4 regions of the Rhizobium sp. 01T437 genome follow, and region 2 is predicted to be linked to each of the others. Evidence: predicted binding sites of a transcription regulator. Region 2 holds the regulator's gene; each other region holds the start of a gene.
What was found. Region 2 encodes LexA, which represses DNA repair genes until DNA is damaged. Its sites were predicted from a motif close to TGTTCNNNNTGTGTTCNG; they were not measured.
Positions count from the first base shown of each region.

Region 1 (3,970 bases), on a different contig from region 2:
GATCCGCAAACAGGCTCTTGAAATCGTCGCCGGGGCAAACAACCACCGTCTCCGCCTCGATCAGGCCGGTTGACGTCTCGATCCGCGGCGGCTCGACGGCGCTCACTGCTGTCGAGCGGCGGAACTCGATGCCATATTTGACTTCGAGATAGCGGGCGAGCAGCGGAATGGCCGTGCGGGATTCGACCCGCAGTTCATGTGGGCTATAGAGTGTGAAGCGCCCCGCCTCCGGCCGCAGTGCCGGCACAAGCCGCCGCGCCTCCTCGATCGTCAGCCTTTCGCAGCCTTCGCCCATCTCTGTGCGCAGGAAGGCGTCGATCACGGCTTCGGATTCGTCGAGCCTTGCGGCAAGGAGCAGCCCGCGCTGCAGGACGTCGATGCCGGCGTTGTCGACAATCTCGGCCCAGATATTGCGTGCCTGGCGTGCCTTGTCCCAGCAGTCGCCGGCCTGCTGGCCGGTCACCGTCACAAAGCCGAAATTGCGCACCGAGGCGCCATTTGCCTGTGCGTCGCGGTCGATAACGACGACCCGTTTGCCGCGCTTTGCCGCCGCCAGCGCATGCGCCAGCCCGACAATTCCCGCGCCGACGATCGCAATGTCGTAATGCGGCATGAAAGCTCCTTCGCAACATGTCTGCAACGGCTTGGCGGATTTTCTTGAAGCCTGTGTGACAGTTGCGCGGAGCCTTACATCCGCGTGTGGAAAAGAACGCTGGTTCAGTCTTCCAGCGTGCCGGCCTTTCGCGTTGCCTTGCTCGGCTTGTCGGCGGCAATCTTCATCAGGTCGCCGCGCCGGCGCACTAGCCGGTCGGAAGTGCGGGTCAACAGCAGCCCGTCCTGCGGTGCCCGGATATCGATATCGCCCTCGGCAAAACCGGGCCGGGTGACGATCGTCGCCAGAAGCTCTCCTTCCGAGACACGCTCGCCGATATTGCGGTGGAAGAGCACGGTACCGCCGTGCGGCGCACGCAGGATCTCGACGTTGTCGAGCGGCACGGCTGGTCCGGAGAAGGTCTTGTCTCCGGCTGCCCCGCCGTTGACGACACCGCGCCCGATCAGGAATTGCAGCAGGCCTTCGGCATCTTTCTCGGCCATATCGGGATAGACGTCGCGGCGGCCGCGCAGTTCCACCGTCACCGAAAGCTTGCCCGGAAGCTTGGCCTTGCGCTCGCCCGGCACCTCATATTTCCAGGCAAAACCGACTGCTTCCTCGAAGGCGGAGCTTTCGCCATCCGAAAGCAGCACCGCTTCCATGTCGAGCGCATTGGCAAGGTCCGCTGCTTCCGGCCAGAAGGCTTCGTCGATATAGGCATATTGCAGAGATTCATCATCGCAATGCAGATCGAGCACCAGATCGGCTCCGAGCGCCATATGAAACAGCTCTCGCTTCAATCGATCTGTAGCCGGATAATCATCAAGACCGTCAAGCAACTCCTCCCGGTCGCGAACCGAGATCAGCGGAAAGTCCCGATTGAAATTGGTCCGCGATCCCAAATCGAACCGACCCTGCAGCTCGCCGAAATGCGATTGCGCCGCACCAATCGGATTTGCCTGCGGCACGAGCGTGATATCGCCGGCGATCCGTCTTTCCCTTTCTGCTTGCCTGAGTTGAAGGCAGAGAAAATGCGCAAGCGCGGTTCCCGGCAGTTCATTGGAATGCAATGCGGCCTGGATATAGACCTTGGGCGCCGCCGGATCGCTTCCCTTGAAACGCATGACCGGCAACCGCCATTCGATGCCGGGTGTATCGCCCGGGATGATGATCTCTGAAAGGTCCACTATCTTGCTCCGCATGTGCATATTGAGTGGGGAGTTTTATGCGAATCCCCACCCGCGGTGCAAGCGCAGCTCAGCCGAGCAAAGGCCACCGGTTGATGACGTGATGCTCGCTCTTCCCGTAGATGCTGTGGATCAACAGGAACTCCTGGACTGTCCAGCGCACGGGTCGGTCAAGCTTTTCAGGCAGAACGGTCTTGCGATCATAGAGCATCGTCATGTGCGGCGTCAGATGTCCGCCGACATTATAGGGTAGTCCGGCCTCGTAGAGACCTTCTTGAATTTGGTTGCGAAGATCCAGCAGGCCTTCGTTTTCTTGCCTGCCGCAGATGACGAAGGCTTGCGGCTGGCCGGGATGCTTGAAGCTCATGGCTTCGTCGAGCACAATTTCGAACGGCTGGGCACGCACTGCCGCGGCGACTTGTTCAGCGCCGAACACGATATCATCCGGGAGCCGACGGTAGGCGCCGATGCCGTTCAGCGTGACATGAAGCACCGCGTTGGGCCGCGAGGGTCCGGTCAGAGCATGTCTATTGCGATACACTTGCGCGATGTCCAGCGCCTCGGATGCAGCTTCGATGGCTGGGCGAAGCGCGAAGAAAATCCTGTCGTGAAATTCCCCGCCAAGATTGGATTTCTTCTGGGGGCCTGCGCTATTCGGATCGAGTGGAAAATGAGGCATTTGAACTACGGACTACATCGCCCGCCTCCTTGTTTCGACAAGGAGGAGCATACCAGGATTGGCATTTTAGTCAAGAACAAAACATGAACAAATAGCTTTGTGAGGATATTTAAAACAGAAACGGCTACCTTTGCGGCAGCCGTTTGCTGGCGTCAATCAAGCGCTGAGGAATGCGTTACGCGGCGTTCTTGAGGACCTCAGCCGCCTTTTTGGAAGGCTTGGCGCGGGCTGCTTTCGGCGGTGCGAGACGAAGAACATCGTCTGRCAGCAAGCGGGCGTTGTCTTGCGCCTTGTCGAGATTGCTGACACGGGCAGGATCCATCGTATAGAGGCTGCCGCCGGAAACGAACATGTCGCGATAGGCGGCGCGCTCGATCAGCGCCGTGTCGATGACATTGACCTGCTGCTTTGCGAGCAGACCCTTGACCGCCAGCAATGCACGCGTGGTGATGATCGAACTGATGCGCGTCAGCACGACCGAATGCGGGATGCGGATATCATGCTGGGCAGCAAGCTGCTTCATGATCTCAAGCACCTGCGCGCCGCCGACCGCGTCCATGGCGCAGCCCTGCACCGGAACCATCACATGATCGGAAAAACCGATGGCCTTCGCCATCAGCGGGCTCAGACCGGCCGGCAAGTCGATGATGATATAACCGCCGCGCTTCTTGAGGTCCTTGATCTGCTGTTCGATCGTATCTTCGCTGACACCGGAGATGACGGCGAATTCGGCTGCGTCACCGGTCAGACGGTGCCAGCGGCTGGCCCACTGCTGGGGATCGGCATCCAGAACGGAAACGCGATGGCCACGGCGAGCCAGTTCTGTGGCAAGAACGAGAGCGACCGTCGTCTTGCCGGCCCCTCCTTTCGTATTGGCAAACGTAATAATTGGCATCGATTACCTCGGGTTGATGAGTTGGCGGCGGTCATCCCTGGGAGAGACGCGTCTCGGGCTTTAAGGAACAGCGACTTTCACAGTGATGAGATGAAAAGGTCAAACAGCAACCTTGCGTGGCGCTGTTTAGCCATGCCGTTTGAGGTTGATTTTTTCTGGGTGCAATCAGTGAGGAGCGGGCGATAGCGCAGCCGCGCCCGAGATAACCAGCACGCAGCCCTATAAAAATTGGCGGCGGCTTCTCACAAATAAATTGAAGGCTTTAGCTATGGCGGGATTTAGACGCTGAAACACCCGTTATTCAGGTGACTTAGCCTATCGTTCAGACATGTCCCGGGCGCCAAGGCAAGAACGGGAGCCCGTGTCGGGCTCCCAGATCGTCATTCCCACTCGATGGTGCCGGGCGGCTTGCTTGTTACATCATAAACGACACGGTTGATGCCGCGGACTTCGTTGATGATGCGGGTCGCGGCACGGCCGAGGAATTCCATGTCGTAGTGGTAGAAATCCGCCGTCATGCCGTCGACCGAGGTGACGGCGCGAAGCGCACAGACGAATTCGTAGGTGCGGCCGTCGCCCATGACGCCGACGGTCTGGACGGGCAGCAGCACGGCAAA
Region 1 covers NZ_JBFTPM010000006.1:351,253-355,222, reverse strand. The annotation lists gene AC1DM5_RS14790 (TIGR03364 family FAD-dependent oxidoreductase) at 1-613, opposite strand, end outside; gene AC1DM5_RS14785 (succinylglutamate desuccinylase/aspartoacylase family protein) at 718-1,779, opposite strand; gene AC1DM5_RS14780 (2'-5' RNA ligase family protein) at 1,850-2,458, opposite strand; gene AC1DM5_RS14775 (AAA family ATPase) at 2,634-3,353, opposite strand; gene guaA (glutamine-hydrolyzing GMP synthase) at 3,734-3,970, opposite strand, start outside.
Region 1: the regulator LexA is predicted to act here: its motif matches at 2,531-2,548, upstream of AC1DM5_RS14780 (2'-5' RNA ligase family protein).

Region 2 (3,970 bases):
CCGAAGGAAGCGCCGCGCTCGCAGAGCAAGATGTTCGGATTGCCGCTCTGGTTTAGCTTGCCGAGCACGTTCTTCATATCCCAAGGCGCCAGGAACTGGCCTTTCTTGACGTTGATAACGCGACCGGTCTTTGCCGCAGCCACCAGGAGATCTGTCTGACGAGACAGGAAGGCCGGTATCTGCAGGATGTCGACGACCTTGCCCACTTCGGCGCATTGTTCTTCAGTGTGGATGTCGGTCAGAACCGGAATGCCGAGTTCCTTCTTGAGATCGGCAAAAACCTCCAGCCCCTTCTCAAGGCCGACACCGCGTTTGCTCGACAAGGAAGAGCGGTTCGCCTTGTCGAACGAGGTCTTATAGACGAGCCCGATGCCGAGCTTGGTGCACAGTTCCTTCAACGTGCCGGCAACCATGAACGCATGGTCGCGGCTTTCCATTTCGCAAGCGCCGGCAATCAGCGACAGGCGTGCGGCATTGGAGAAGGTGACTTTGCCGGCGCCCTCGCCGACCGTCACAACGGAATTGGTAGTGGAGCTCATGATGTTTCCTCGAAAGCGAAGAGCACGCCCTGACCGGGCGCGGGCTTCACCAGAATACGGTTGCCCTTGCGTGTATAGGTCACCCCGTTAGCAGCCAAATGCGCTTCTGTCACGGCCAGATCGCCAACGGCAAAGAGGATTGCCCGGCCGCGCAGGCCGCGATCGATATTCGGCGTCGCCAGATCGAAATAGGCCTCCAGCCCCTGCGGGGTCATCAGGCTGATCTTTGCGTTTCCAGTGGGGACCTCCAGCCCGAAACTCGTGACATCAGCAGAAGCGGCTTTTACCGCCGAGCCAACGAACTCGCCGAAGGCTGTCGGGTCAGGGGCTCCGAGCGCGATCTCGGCAATGCCTGTCACGCCGTTGGCGTGGGTCTCCAGCACGTTGCGATCGGTTGGAAGCGGGTTGATGCGCTCGACAGCGAAGAGAAAGAAATCCGGTGCCCGGAGGTCGGCAGCGAAGGCAAGCCGGAAGCCGGCGATGCTTTCCGTGCCATCCGGCATTTTCACTGGGCGTTCGAACTGTAGCACAGAACCAGCACTGATGCTGCCCTTCACGAATCGAGCATGTTCATGCTTCGCATCCGCTGTCGCGAAGGCGATGGCGGACAGTCCCTCGCTACCGCAGCGGAAGCGGAAAGCCTGATTGCGGGCCGTGAAGACATTGCCCTCACGTGCCGTCTCCTCGCTCTCCTCGACGCTCGCGACACCGAGCGGCTCAAGATAGGTTTTGTCGGCAAAGAAAACGCAGGCATTCTCCGTGCCGAAGGGGTGGCGGGCATCGGGCGCGACGGTAAAGCCCAGCTTGCCCAGCCTTTCGCGGGCTAGGTCGATATCGGTAACCGGCAAAACGAGATGATCGATCGGAAGCGTGTCTTGGCTCATCGGTTCTTCTCCCAGCAATCACAAGGAGATGTGCTTCAGCAAGCCTCGTGAAGCAAGGCCAGACAGGCCTAAGGGCGATAAAAATCAAATTCTCGACAGATTGAACAGAAGTTTTACGAAAATTTAGCTACTTGCGGAACACATATGGAACATATAGTGTCCGTTCTGGATTTGTTTCAAGACTGGGGTTAGACGCCATGCTCACGCGCAAACAACAGGAACTCCTTCTTTTCATTCATGAAAGGATGAAGGAGTCAGGCGTTCCACCGTCTTTCGACGAGATGAAGGACGCACTGGATCTGGCCTCGAAATCGGGTATTCACCGGCTGATCACGGCGCTCGAAGAACGCGGCTTCATTCGCCGGCTTCCGAACCGGGCGCGCGCGCTCGAAGTCATCAAACTGCCGGAAGCCTACAGCCCGAGCCTGCAGCCTCGGCGCGGCTTTTCGCCGAGCGTCATCGAGGGCAGCCTCGGCAAGCCCCAGCCCGTAGCACCTCCTGCCTCGGCAAAGCCAGCACCTGCTGCCGATAACGGCAATGCGGTCTCCGTTCCCGTCATGGGCCGCATCGCCGCCGGTGTTCCCATCTCGGCAATCCAGAACAATACGCATGACATCACCGTTCCCGCCGATATGCTCGGCTCCGGTGAACATTATGCGCTCGAAGTTCGCGGCGACTCGATGATCGAAGCCGGCATCTTCGATGGCGACACGGTCATCATCCGCAATGGCAGCACGGCCAATCCGGGTGATATTGTCGTCGCACTCGTCGATGACGAGGAAGCAACGCTCAAGCGCTTCCGCCGCAAGGGCGCATCGATTGCGCTCGAGGCTGCAAACCCCGCTTACGAGACCCGCATTTTCCCGCCGGATCGCGTCAAGGTCCAGGGCAAGCTCGTCGGTCTCATTCGCCGCTATCACTGACCGGTGACAGATTGGCGTCTGCGAATGTGTTGCTGCGCCAATTATAGGCGCGGTGGCGTATCCAGGGTCGCCCCAATGTGTCGAATGCGGTTGCGACCTCAACTCCCTTATCAGTGAATCGAAGTTCGACAGAACCTGTCTTGCGCAGCGTCTCGCCGGTAAAGAGCAGCGCGCCGGAACGACAACGGTCGAAGCGCAATCGGACAGGGGTCACGACAATATCAGCCGTATCGCAAGCTGGCCCGAGATAGGCAGCATTGTCGATGACAGTCAGTTTCTTTCCGTTACCGAGCAAAGTGGTGCACCAGGCGCCCTTCAGGCAGGAGAAGCGTGACGGCGGGCCGACGGCGACTGCCTGTCTCATTGCCGCTCCGGCTTCATTCCGTTGATCGGGTGACAGTTGCAGTCTTTTGCCATCAGGCGCAGTGGGCGCCTTGGCAGTTTGGAGCATAACCGGCTTCCGATGCTCTTCGATGGCAAGTGCCCTATGCCATTGTTCGAAGATGAAGGCGGGCGGCTTTTCACGGTTCGAAGCCATCGCCTCTGCATCGATTATAGCGACCAGACCGCCATCTTCGGAGATGGCGATGTCGGGCATCGCCTCTGACGGAAGCAGTACAATAGCGAGCGTCGAGACCGCGATAATTGCCGTTCCCATGTGCCGCAGCCGGGTTCTGAGCAGGGTCAGCAGCAGAAATCCGAAAACGGCGGTCGGGAAATACCAGCCGGGCAAGCGGCCTACATCTATGTTGCCGCCCCACCCCGCTACTGCCTTTGCGATGGTGATCACCAGATCAAGCCCGAAGCCTACCACCGGCCATAGCCAGCCGTCCAGACCAAACGGCATCAGCAGCATTGCCAGCATCCCGGCCGGCATGACGATGAAGGTGATGACCGGCATGGCCGCGAGATTTGCCGGCAGGCCATAGGCAGTCAGCCGGTGGAAATGCTCGATCGAAAACAGCGCCGTCGAGAAACCACCGATCAGCGACGTCAGGAAAACGCCACCGAAGAAGCCACCAACCATGAAAAAGGGCTTCATGATCGGCAGCTTGGCAAAGGCATTCTCCCGCATCGGCCGCCCCTTCCAGAGGTCGTATCCGGCGACCAGGGCAAGCGTTGCAGCAAAGGACATCTGGAAACTCGGCCCCAGCACCTCCGATGGCGAGACCCCGAGGATCACGAGAGCGGATAGCGCCACGTTTCTGAGACTGATCGACGGCCGGTCGAAGAAGACCGCAACCAGCATAATCGCCATCATGATGAAGGCGCGTTCGGCGGAGACGGCAAAACCCGAGATCAGATAGTAGGCCGTCACCGCAGCGAGCGCGCCGGCCGCCGCGATCTTCTTGATCGGCCATGCCTGGGCAATACCGGGAAAAAGACTGAGGATGACACGCAGGCCGACAAAGAAGATGCCGGCGGAGAGCGCCATATTGAGGCCGGAGATCGCGATGATATGCGCAAGGCCGGATTGCCGCAGCGCCTCCGTCGTTTCATCCGAGATCGCCCGTCTCTCATCGGTGACAAGGGAGGCGGCAAAGGCCCCGGTGTCGCCGGGCAGCGTGGAGCGGATCCGATCGCCAATGCCGCTTCTCAGGCGGTAAAGCCACTCCAGGGTGGT
Region 2 covers NZ_JBFTPM010000001.1:601,805-605,774, forward strand. The annotation lists gene kdsA (3-deoxy-8-phosphooctulonate synthase) at 1-539, opposite strand, end outside; gene AC1DM5_RS03080 (VOC family protein) at 536-1,423, opposite strand; gene lexA (transcriptional repressor LexA) at 1,621-2,346, shown strand; gene AC1DM5_RS03090 (ComEC/Rec2 family competence protein) at 2,327-3,970, opposite strand, start outside.

Region 3 (3,970 bases), on a different contig from region 2:
AGAAGCCAGGGTGGCCGCAGCCAGTGCAGCGGCCAGGTGGCGCCATCCTCGTCGGCCGTAGGCCCGATCCGCTGGACGCTGCGCTCCGGGACATCGCTTGCGACCGGTGCGACGCGGAAAATCCGCTGGCCGCCACGATTGCCGAGCACGTCGATGAGCGGCGTCACATCAGCAATCTGTTCTTCAATGAGCGATGAGACCGACTGCGCCTCGATCAGCGGCTCGGCGAGGACGGCAGCAAGACTGAGCTTCTCGATGCCGAAGCCAGGCTCGATCTTTTCGATGCGATCGCGAAAGAGTTTGGTCAGCCAGGCGATGTCACGGACGGATTTGGCGGTGCCGGCCCGAAGCGCCTGAATGCTATTGTCGACGCGGTGGACGATGAGGTCGGCACGGCGGACGCCCAGCCCACGCTTTTCGAGCTCCAGACAGAGCTGGCGCACGAGGCGGGTGACGTATTTCTCGATTGTCTCGGGCGCTCCGATCGGTTCGGCGAAGGATTTTTGGACCTCGACAAGCTCCGCTGGGCGGATCGGATCAATCGGTTCGGCGATACGGCCGAACATCTGGTCGAGGCGGCGACCGAGCTCGGGACCGAAGCGCAGCGTCAATGGCGCACGTGGGGTGGCGGCAAGATCGCCGATGGTGGCAAAGCCGAGGGTTCGCAGGCTTTCAATGGCGTCGGACGGCAATCGCAGCGACGACAGCGGCAGCCGGTTCACGGCCTTCTGGGTTTCGCCGCGCGCGATTATGACCGTCTCACGCCGGGTGGTGCGGGCGAGCGCATGCGCAGCACCCCACGTGTCGGCGATTGCCGCATGGGCAGCGAGCCCCCGGCCGCGCAAGCGATTGACGAGGCCGGACAGCATCAGCTCCTCGCCGCCCTGGAGATGATCGGCGCCTTCAGTATCCATGGCGATGCCATCGGGAGGATCGATAGTGACGACAGGAGAGTATTGCGACAGCGCCCAGAGCGTCAGCCGTTCCAGCGCTGCAAGGTCTGCCGCGGGATCGGCGTCGATCATCATGAGCCCTTGGACCAGCGCCTGCGCCTTGGCGGCCGGCATGCCGATACGAAGGCCAAGTTTGGCCGCTGCCCGATCGGCTCCGGCAATCCATCGCTTCGAACCACTCCTGGCGATCACCACCAGCGGCGTTTCAACGGATAACGAAGGATCGGCGCGCCTGATCCGGTCGGTCGGCAGCGTCGGAAGAAAGACAGATACGACCCTGGCCATCGCATGCTCCGATAATGAATTCACCTCCCTCGCCGGCCCTGACCCGCATCAGTTCTGCCAACCATCGCGCCCGCCCGACACCCGGCACGGCAAGCGGCTCGGACGGCAGCACCGAGATGCGCCAGCGGGTTGTCGCAGCGCTCGGCATGCCGAAGTCGGAGGCCTCCGCCTGCCGCCTCCACCGGCGGACCACCAGGCCCAATGTCCCCGACTTTTCCGCGGCAAGCTGCAGGCGGCGCGATGCCGCCATCGGCAGACGCACGAGTTCAGCGACGACGACGCCGAGGCCGCCATAACTCAAAGCCTCTTCGAAGCTTGCGAGCACCGTCTCTTGCCTGTCGCACTCAACGAAGATGACGCGGTCGGGGTGAAGGCCGATCTGGGCGAAGGCCGGGAAGAAGAGGTCAAAGCGCGTCAGGCACCACACCACCTTGCCGGTGGTGCGGGCAGCAATGCCGCCGACGAAGAGTGCGGCGGCCACCCCGTCGATCGCCCCATTTCCACCGCCGGCCACTTCATGCAGCGCGCCATAGGCGAGCCCCCCTCCCGGCAGCTGAGCATCGATCTCGCTGACCCCGAACGGCAGGACACTTCGTTGGCGCGAGCCCGCCCCTTCCAGATTGGCGATTTTCTCGCGTAACTCGGTGAGAACTGCATTTGAAGCGACTGCTGAACTCATGATCTCCTTTTGACGGCAACCCGTTTTCGGCTTGAGTAACAGGAATCTGTTCTGTATTTGTTCTTAAGGCATAAATGAGTCAATACGCATATAACCCGCTGAAGTTGAGCACGCGCGCGGGCAAGAAAAATCGCCAGTGGATTCAATCGGATGATGGGGAAGGAATATTTTTCGGATGCGCCGAACGCGGCTTGTGGACGATGCGGTCCCTACACGGAAAGATCACAGGATTCTGGCAGTGGAACTCGTCTGCCCGCCTCCGCGATCGTTGCGCGCCTGGGCGCAAACTGTTGGTGAAAGCATTTGGCGCAAGTGTCAGCTTCGCGGAAATCCGCCGGCGCACGGCCATGGGCTGCCGGCGAACGCAGACGCGCAAGGGTGACAAGTGTGGGGCACACGTCCCATGTTTGGGAAATGGTCCCGCTGATGGAAGCTAGATGATGACAGACGAAGGAAGCCGCGAGCGGCCGCGCAAGATCGTGCATGTCGACATGGACGCCTTCTATGCGTCTGTCGAGCAGCGCGACAATCCCGAACTGCGCGGCCTGCCGGTTGCCGTCGGCAGCCCTGCCGCCCGCGGTGTGGTGGCGGCCGCAAGCTACGAGGCCAGAGCCTTCGGCGTCCATTCCGCCATGTCGTCGGTGACCGCCCGGCGAAAATGCCCCGACCTGATCTTCGTCAAACCCCGCTTCGACGTCTACAAATCTGTCTCCATGCAGATCCGGGCGATCTTTGCCGAATACACGCCGATGATCGAGCCCTTGTCGCTCGACGAGGCCTATCTCGACGTCACCGAAAACCTGAAGGGCATGGAGATTGCAACCGAGATCGCCGAAGAGATCCGCGCCAGGATCAAGGCGGCAACGGGGCTTACCGCGTCAGCTGGAATTTCCTACAACAAGTTTCTGGCCAAGATGGCAAGCGACCTCAACAAACCGAACGGCCAGGCCGTCATCACGCCGAAGAACGGCCCGGCCTTCGTCGAGCAGCTCCCCGTCAAGAAATTCCACGGTGTCGGGCCGGCGACCGCTGAAAAGCTGCATCGGCTCGGAATCGAGACCGGCGCCGACCTCAAGCAGCAATCGCTCGAGTTTCTCACCCAGCATTTCGGGAAATCGGGACCGTATTTCTATGGGATCGCCCGCGGCATCGACAATCGCCAGGTCAGGCCGGATCGGGAGCGCAAATCCATCGGCGCAGAGGATACGTTTTCGCAGGACATTCATTCCTACGAACCCGCCCGCGAAGGGCTTCGGTCGCTGATCGAAAAGGTCTGGGGCTACTGCGAGGCCAATGAAATTGGCGCAAAGACGGTGACGCTCAAGGTCAAATATGCCGACTTCAGCCAGATCACCCGCAGCAAGACAGTTCCGTCAGCTCTTCCGGCGATCACCGATCTCGAGGAGGTCGTCGACCTGCTTCTCGCGCCAATCTTCCCGCCGCAAAAAGGGATCCGTCTGCTCGGCGTGTCGCTGTCTTCGCTGGAACGGCGCGCAGCCCTCACGGAACCCCAGCTGCGGCTGGCGCTTTAGACGGCGAGCATTGTCTGAACAGGAGAGGTCGAATGGCGCCTGACCCGAAATGTCCCTGCCGACAGGGGCCGCAGGATTTCGTCCTCGGGCACAAGTGCGTCGAGCCAGGCCATGCGTTGATCGCGGGTGAGAACCACCATCTGCCGGTCGTGGAACGGCGCGATATCGGCATTCGCCTCGGTCGTCAGGATGGCATAGGCCTCCGGCCAATCGGGGCTCGCAGGCCGCCAGATCCCCGCGAAATAGAACCAGTCGCCGTTGGCGAGCGAGAAGCTGAAGCTCCGATGGCGAAACTGGGACGCCGGCACCAGGCATCGGTGGGTCGGAAACGTCCTTCCCTCCGATCGAATGACGTTCACCGCACGAGGCCCGCCGTCGCGCGGACGCAGACCCCATGGCAGCTCCACCATCTCCACATCGCCGTCATGGCGCCTTATGATGACGCGACGCTCGTCGAGCGGGGCGTCGGACTGGAAAACCTTCGCGCTCATCATAAATAGAACATAGCAGGAACGCGCCTA
Region 3 covers NZ_JBFTPM010000012.1:115,959-119,928, forward strand. The annotation lists gene AC1DM5_RS24025 (Y-family DNA polymerase) at 1-1,238, opposite strand, end outside; gene AC1DM5_RS24030 (ImuA family protein) at 1,159-1,917, opposite strand; partial or broken gene AC1DM5_RS24035 (hypothetical protein) at 2,093-2,354, shown strand; gene dinB (DNA polymerase IV) at 2,358-3,449, shown strand; gene AC1DM5_RS24045 (SOS response-associated peptidase family protein) at 3,446-3,943, opposite strand.
Region 3: the regulator LexA is predicted to act here: its motif matches at 1,965-1,982, upstream of AC1DM5_RS24030 (ImuA family protein).

Region 4 (3,970 bases), 280 kb from region 2:
GGTCTGCTCGAACTGCATGAAGACGAGGTTCCAGAATTCCAGGAACCGGTCGCCATCCTCTTCCGGAGAGCCGGGAGGGCCGCCCCAGACATTCTCGCCCTGGTCGATGAAGATTTCCGAGCACGGGCCGCAGGGGCCGGTATCGCCCATCTGCCAGAAATTGTCCGAAGTCGGGATGCGGATGATCTTGTCGTCGGAAAAGCCGGCGATCTTCTTCCAGAGCACGGCGGCTTCTTCATCTTCGGAATAGACCGTCACCAGCAGGCGGTTCTTCGGCAGGTCAAAGCCTTCGGTGACGAGCTTCCAGGCAAGCTCGATAGCATTCTCCTTGAAATAATCGCCGAAGGAGAAGTTGCCGAGCATCTCGAAGAAGGTCAGGTGGCGCGCAGTATAGCCGACATTGTCGAGATCGTTATGCTTGCCGCCGGCGCGTACGCACTTCTGCGAGGTCGTCGCCGTCGAATAGGGACGCTTTTCCAAGCCGGTAAAAACGTTTTTGAACTGTACCATGCCGGCATTGGTGAACATTAGCGTCGGGTCATTGCGCGGCACGAGCGGGCTCGATGGAACGACCTCATGGCCGTTCTTCTTGAAGTAGTCGAGGAAGGTCGACCGGATATCGTTTACACCGCTCATTTCATGCCCTTCGATGCTGCCAGCAGGCAGGTAAAATTAAATCCATCGGCTTTTATCGTTCGACCCTGCCACTGTCCAGCAAACAAACAAAACCGGCCGCATTCTCGTGAGAGAACGCGGCCGGTGCTGAATTGCCTCAGCGGTCAGGGCGAATTACATGTCGCCGGCATCACCTGCATCGTCGCCGGCGTCAGGGCCGCCGTTCTGCAGGAAGCGGTCGGCAATCAGGCCGGCGTTCTGGCGCAGCCCCGTCTCGATCTCGCGGGCGAGATCCGGATTGTCACGCAGGAAGATCTTGGCGTTTTCGCGACCCTGGCCGAGGCGCTGGCTGTTATAGGAGAACCAGGCGCCCGACTTCTCGACGATGCCGGCCTTGACGCCGAGGTCGATGAGTTCGCCGGTCTTGGAAACGCCTTCGCCATACATAATGTCGAATTCGACCTGCTTGAAGGGAGGCGCCATCTTGTTCTTGACGACCTTGACGCGCGTCTGGTTGCCGATCACCTCTTCGCGCTCCTTGACCTGGCCGATGCGGCGGATGTCGAGGCGGACGGAGGCATAGAACTTGAGCGCGTTACCACCTGTCGTCGTTTCCGGTGAGCCGAACATGACGCCGATCTTCATGCGGATCTGGTTGATGAAGATTACCATGGTGTTCGACTTGGAGATCGAAGCCGTCAGCTTTCGCAGCGCCTGGCTCATCAGGCGGGCCTGAAGGCCCGGCAGGCTGTCGCCCATTTCGCCTTCGATTTCGGCGCGCGGCGTCAACGCGGCGACCGAGTCGACGACGAGGACGTCGATGGCGCCGGAGCGCACCAGCGTATCGGTGATTTCAAGCGCTTGCTCGCCGGTGTCGGGCTGGGAGATCAGGAGGTTCTGCAAATCGACGCCGAGCTTGCGGGCATAGACAGGATCGAGAGCGTGTTCGGCGTCGACGAAGGCGCAGATGCCGCCCTTCTTCTGCGCTTCGGCAATGGTCTGCAGCGCGAGCGTCGTTTTACCAGAACTTTCCGGACCGTAGATCTCGATGATACGGCCCTTCGGCAGGCCGCCGATGCCGAGCGCGATATCGAGGCTGAGCGAACCAGTAGAAACCGTTTCGATCTCGACGATGCTCTCGTTCGAGCCGAGTTTCATGATCGAGCCCTTGCCGAATGACCGCTCGATCTGTGAGAGTGCCGCTTCGAGCGCCTTGCTTTTGTCCACCGATTTGTCCTCTACGAGCCGCAATGAATTCTGAGACATTCGATCCACCTTTAGGTTATTGACGCTGCTCTAGCAATGTCGCCGCTGATGCGAAGTTTGTACCTGATTTGTTCTAATTTCGCAATGGGGTTGCAAATAATTGAAAGAAAAAGGTAAAACGGCCCGTGTTCTATTTTTGTTTTATCGATGCAAAGCAACGGCTTAGTGCTTCGCTTGCGCTGAATGCCGGCGTTTTGGAGCCTATTCGATTCGCTCGGGGAGAGCAGAAATGAGCGGCAAGATTCTTGTTCTCGGTGGCGCCCATATCGATCGCCGCGGCCGCATTGCCGGGGAGACGGCACCCGGCGCCAGCAACCCTGGAACATGGTTCGAGGAACCGGGCGGTGGCGGCTTCAATGCGGCACGCAATCTCGCCCGGCTCGGCTTCGAGGTGACGATGATTTCGCCGCGCGGCGGCGACCCGATCGGCGAGATGGTAAGCGAGGCGGCCGATTTTGCAGGAATAAATGACCGCCCCTTCGTCTTCCTCGACCGCAAGACGCCAAGCTATACGGCGATCATCGAGAAGGACGGCAATCTGGTCATCGCACTGGCCGACATGGAGCTCTACCGCTTCTTCGTGCCGCGGCGACTATCGATCCGCTGGGTGCGTGACGCCTTCGCCGCCACCGATTTCATCCTCTTCGACGCCAACCTGCCCGAGGACACGGCTGCCGCGATCGTCGCAAGGGCCAAGGCACTCGGCAAGCCGGTAGCGGCAATTGCTATTTCGCCGGCCAAGGTGGTGCGCCTCCTGCCCTGCCTCGAAGGTATCGACTATCTATTCCTCAACGAGGCCGAGGCCGCAGCGCTGGCTGGCCACCGGCCGGATGAAGCCGCCGGCTGGCCGTCCCTGCTCGGTGACATCGGCATCGGCGGAGCGGTCGTCACGCGCGGCCAGCGCGAACTCGTCGCTTTCAAGGACGGGCGGGCGCTTGTCTTGCAGCCGCCGATCTCGGACAATGTCGCCGATGTCACGGGTGCGGGAGACTCGCTGGCGGCCGGTACGCTCTCGGCCCTCATGCTCGGCTATCCGCTCGAAGAGGCGGTCCGCCATGGTGCAGCGGCAGCGGCTCTCACCGTACAGTCACCGCACGCCGTCAACGAAAATCTCTCGCGGGAACTGATCCGCGACATGCTTTCGCTTGTCCCGGCGGCAAGAATTCTGCAATGAAGCGGCAACATCGATAAACGGATACGGATCATGACCAAACCCTTCTCGCCCCTGCTGCCGATCTCCTATTCGAAGGAAGTGGCCGCCGCCAAGCAGCGCGGCGCCCCGATCGTCGCCCTCGAATCGACCATCATCACCCATGGCATGCCCTACCCCGGCAATATCGAGATGGCGCGCAGCGTCGAAGCGATCATCCGCGATCAGGGTGCCGTTCCCGCCACCATCGCCGTCATCCACGGCACGCTGCATATCGGCCTCGAGGCCGCCGAGCTGGAACAGCTTGCTCAGGCCAAAGACGTGATGAAGGTATCGCGCGCCGATATCGCCTTCTCGATCGCCGAGCGTCGCACCGGTGCCACCACGGTTGCCGCGACCATGATTGCGGCCGCACGTGCCGGCATCAAGGTCTTCGCGACCGGCGGCATCGGCGGCGTGCATCGCGGCGCTGAAGAAACGTTCGATATCTCCGCCGACCTCGAAGAGCTCGCCCGCACCGGCGTCATTGTCGTCTGCGCCGGCGCCAAGGCGATCCTCGATATTCCGAAGACGCTGGAAGTGCTGGAGACCCGCGGCGTGCCGGTCGTGACCTATGAAAGCGACGAATTCCCGGCCTTCTGGTCGCGTTCATCAGGCATCCGCAGCCCGCTGACGCTGAACAGCCCGGCGGCGATCGCCAATTTCCAGACGACGCGCGAACAGCTCGGCATCGACGGCGGCATGCTGATTGCCAACCCGGTTCCGGAAGCCGATGAAATCGCCCGCGAGGAAATGGAAATCTACATTGAGCGTGCGCTTGATAGCGCCGAGCGCGACGAAATCACCGGCAAGGCGGTAACACCTTACCTGCTGAGCACGATCTTCGACCTGACCGACGGTCAGAGCCTGAAGACGAATATTGCGCTGGTGGAGAACAAT
Region 4 covers NZ_JBFTPM010000001.1:323,595-327,564, reverse strand. The annotation lists gene alaS (alanine--tRNA ligase) at 1-636, opposite strand, end outside; gene recA (recombinase RecA) at 790-1,881, opposite strand; gene AC1DM5_RS01700 (carbohydrate kinase family protein) at 2,111-3,055, shown strand; gene AC1DM5_RS01695 (pseudouridine-5'-phosphate glycosidase) at 3,086-3,970, shown strand, end outside.
Region 4: the regulator LexA is predicted to act here: its motif matches at 2,008-2,025, upstream of recA (recombinase RecA).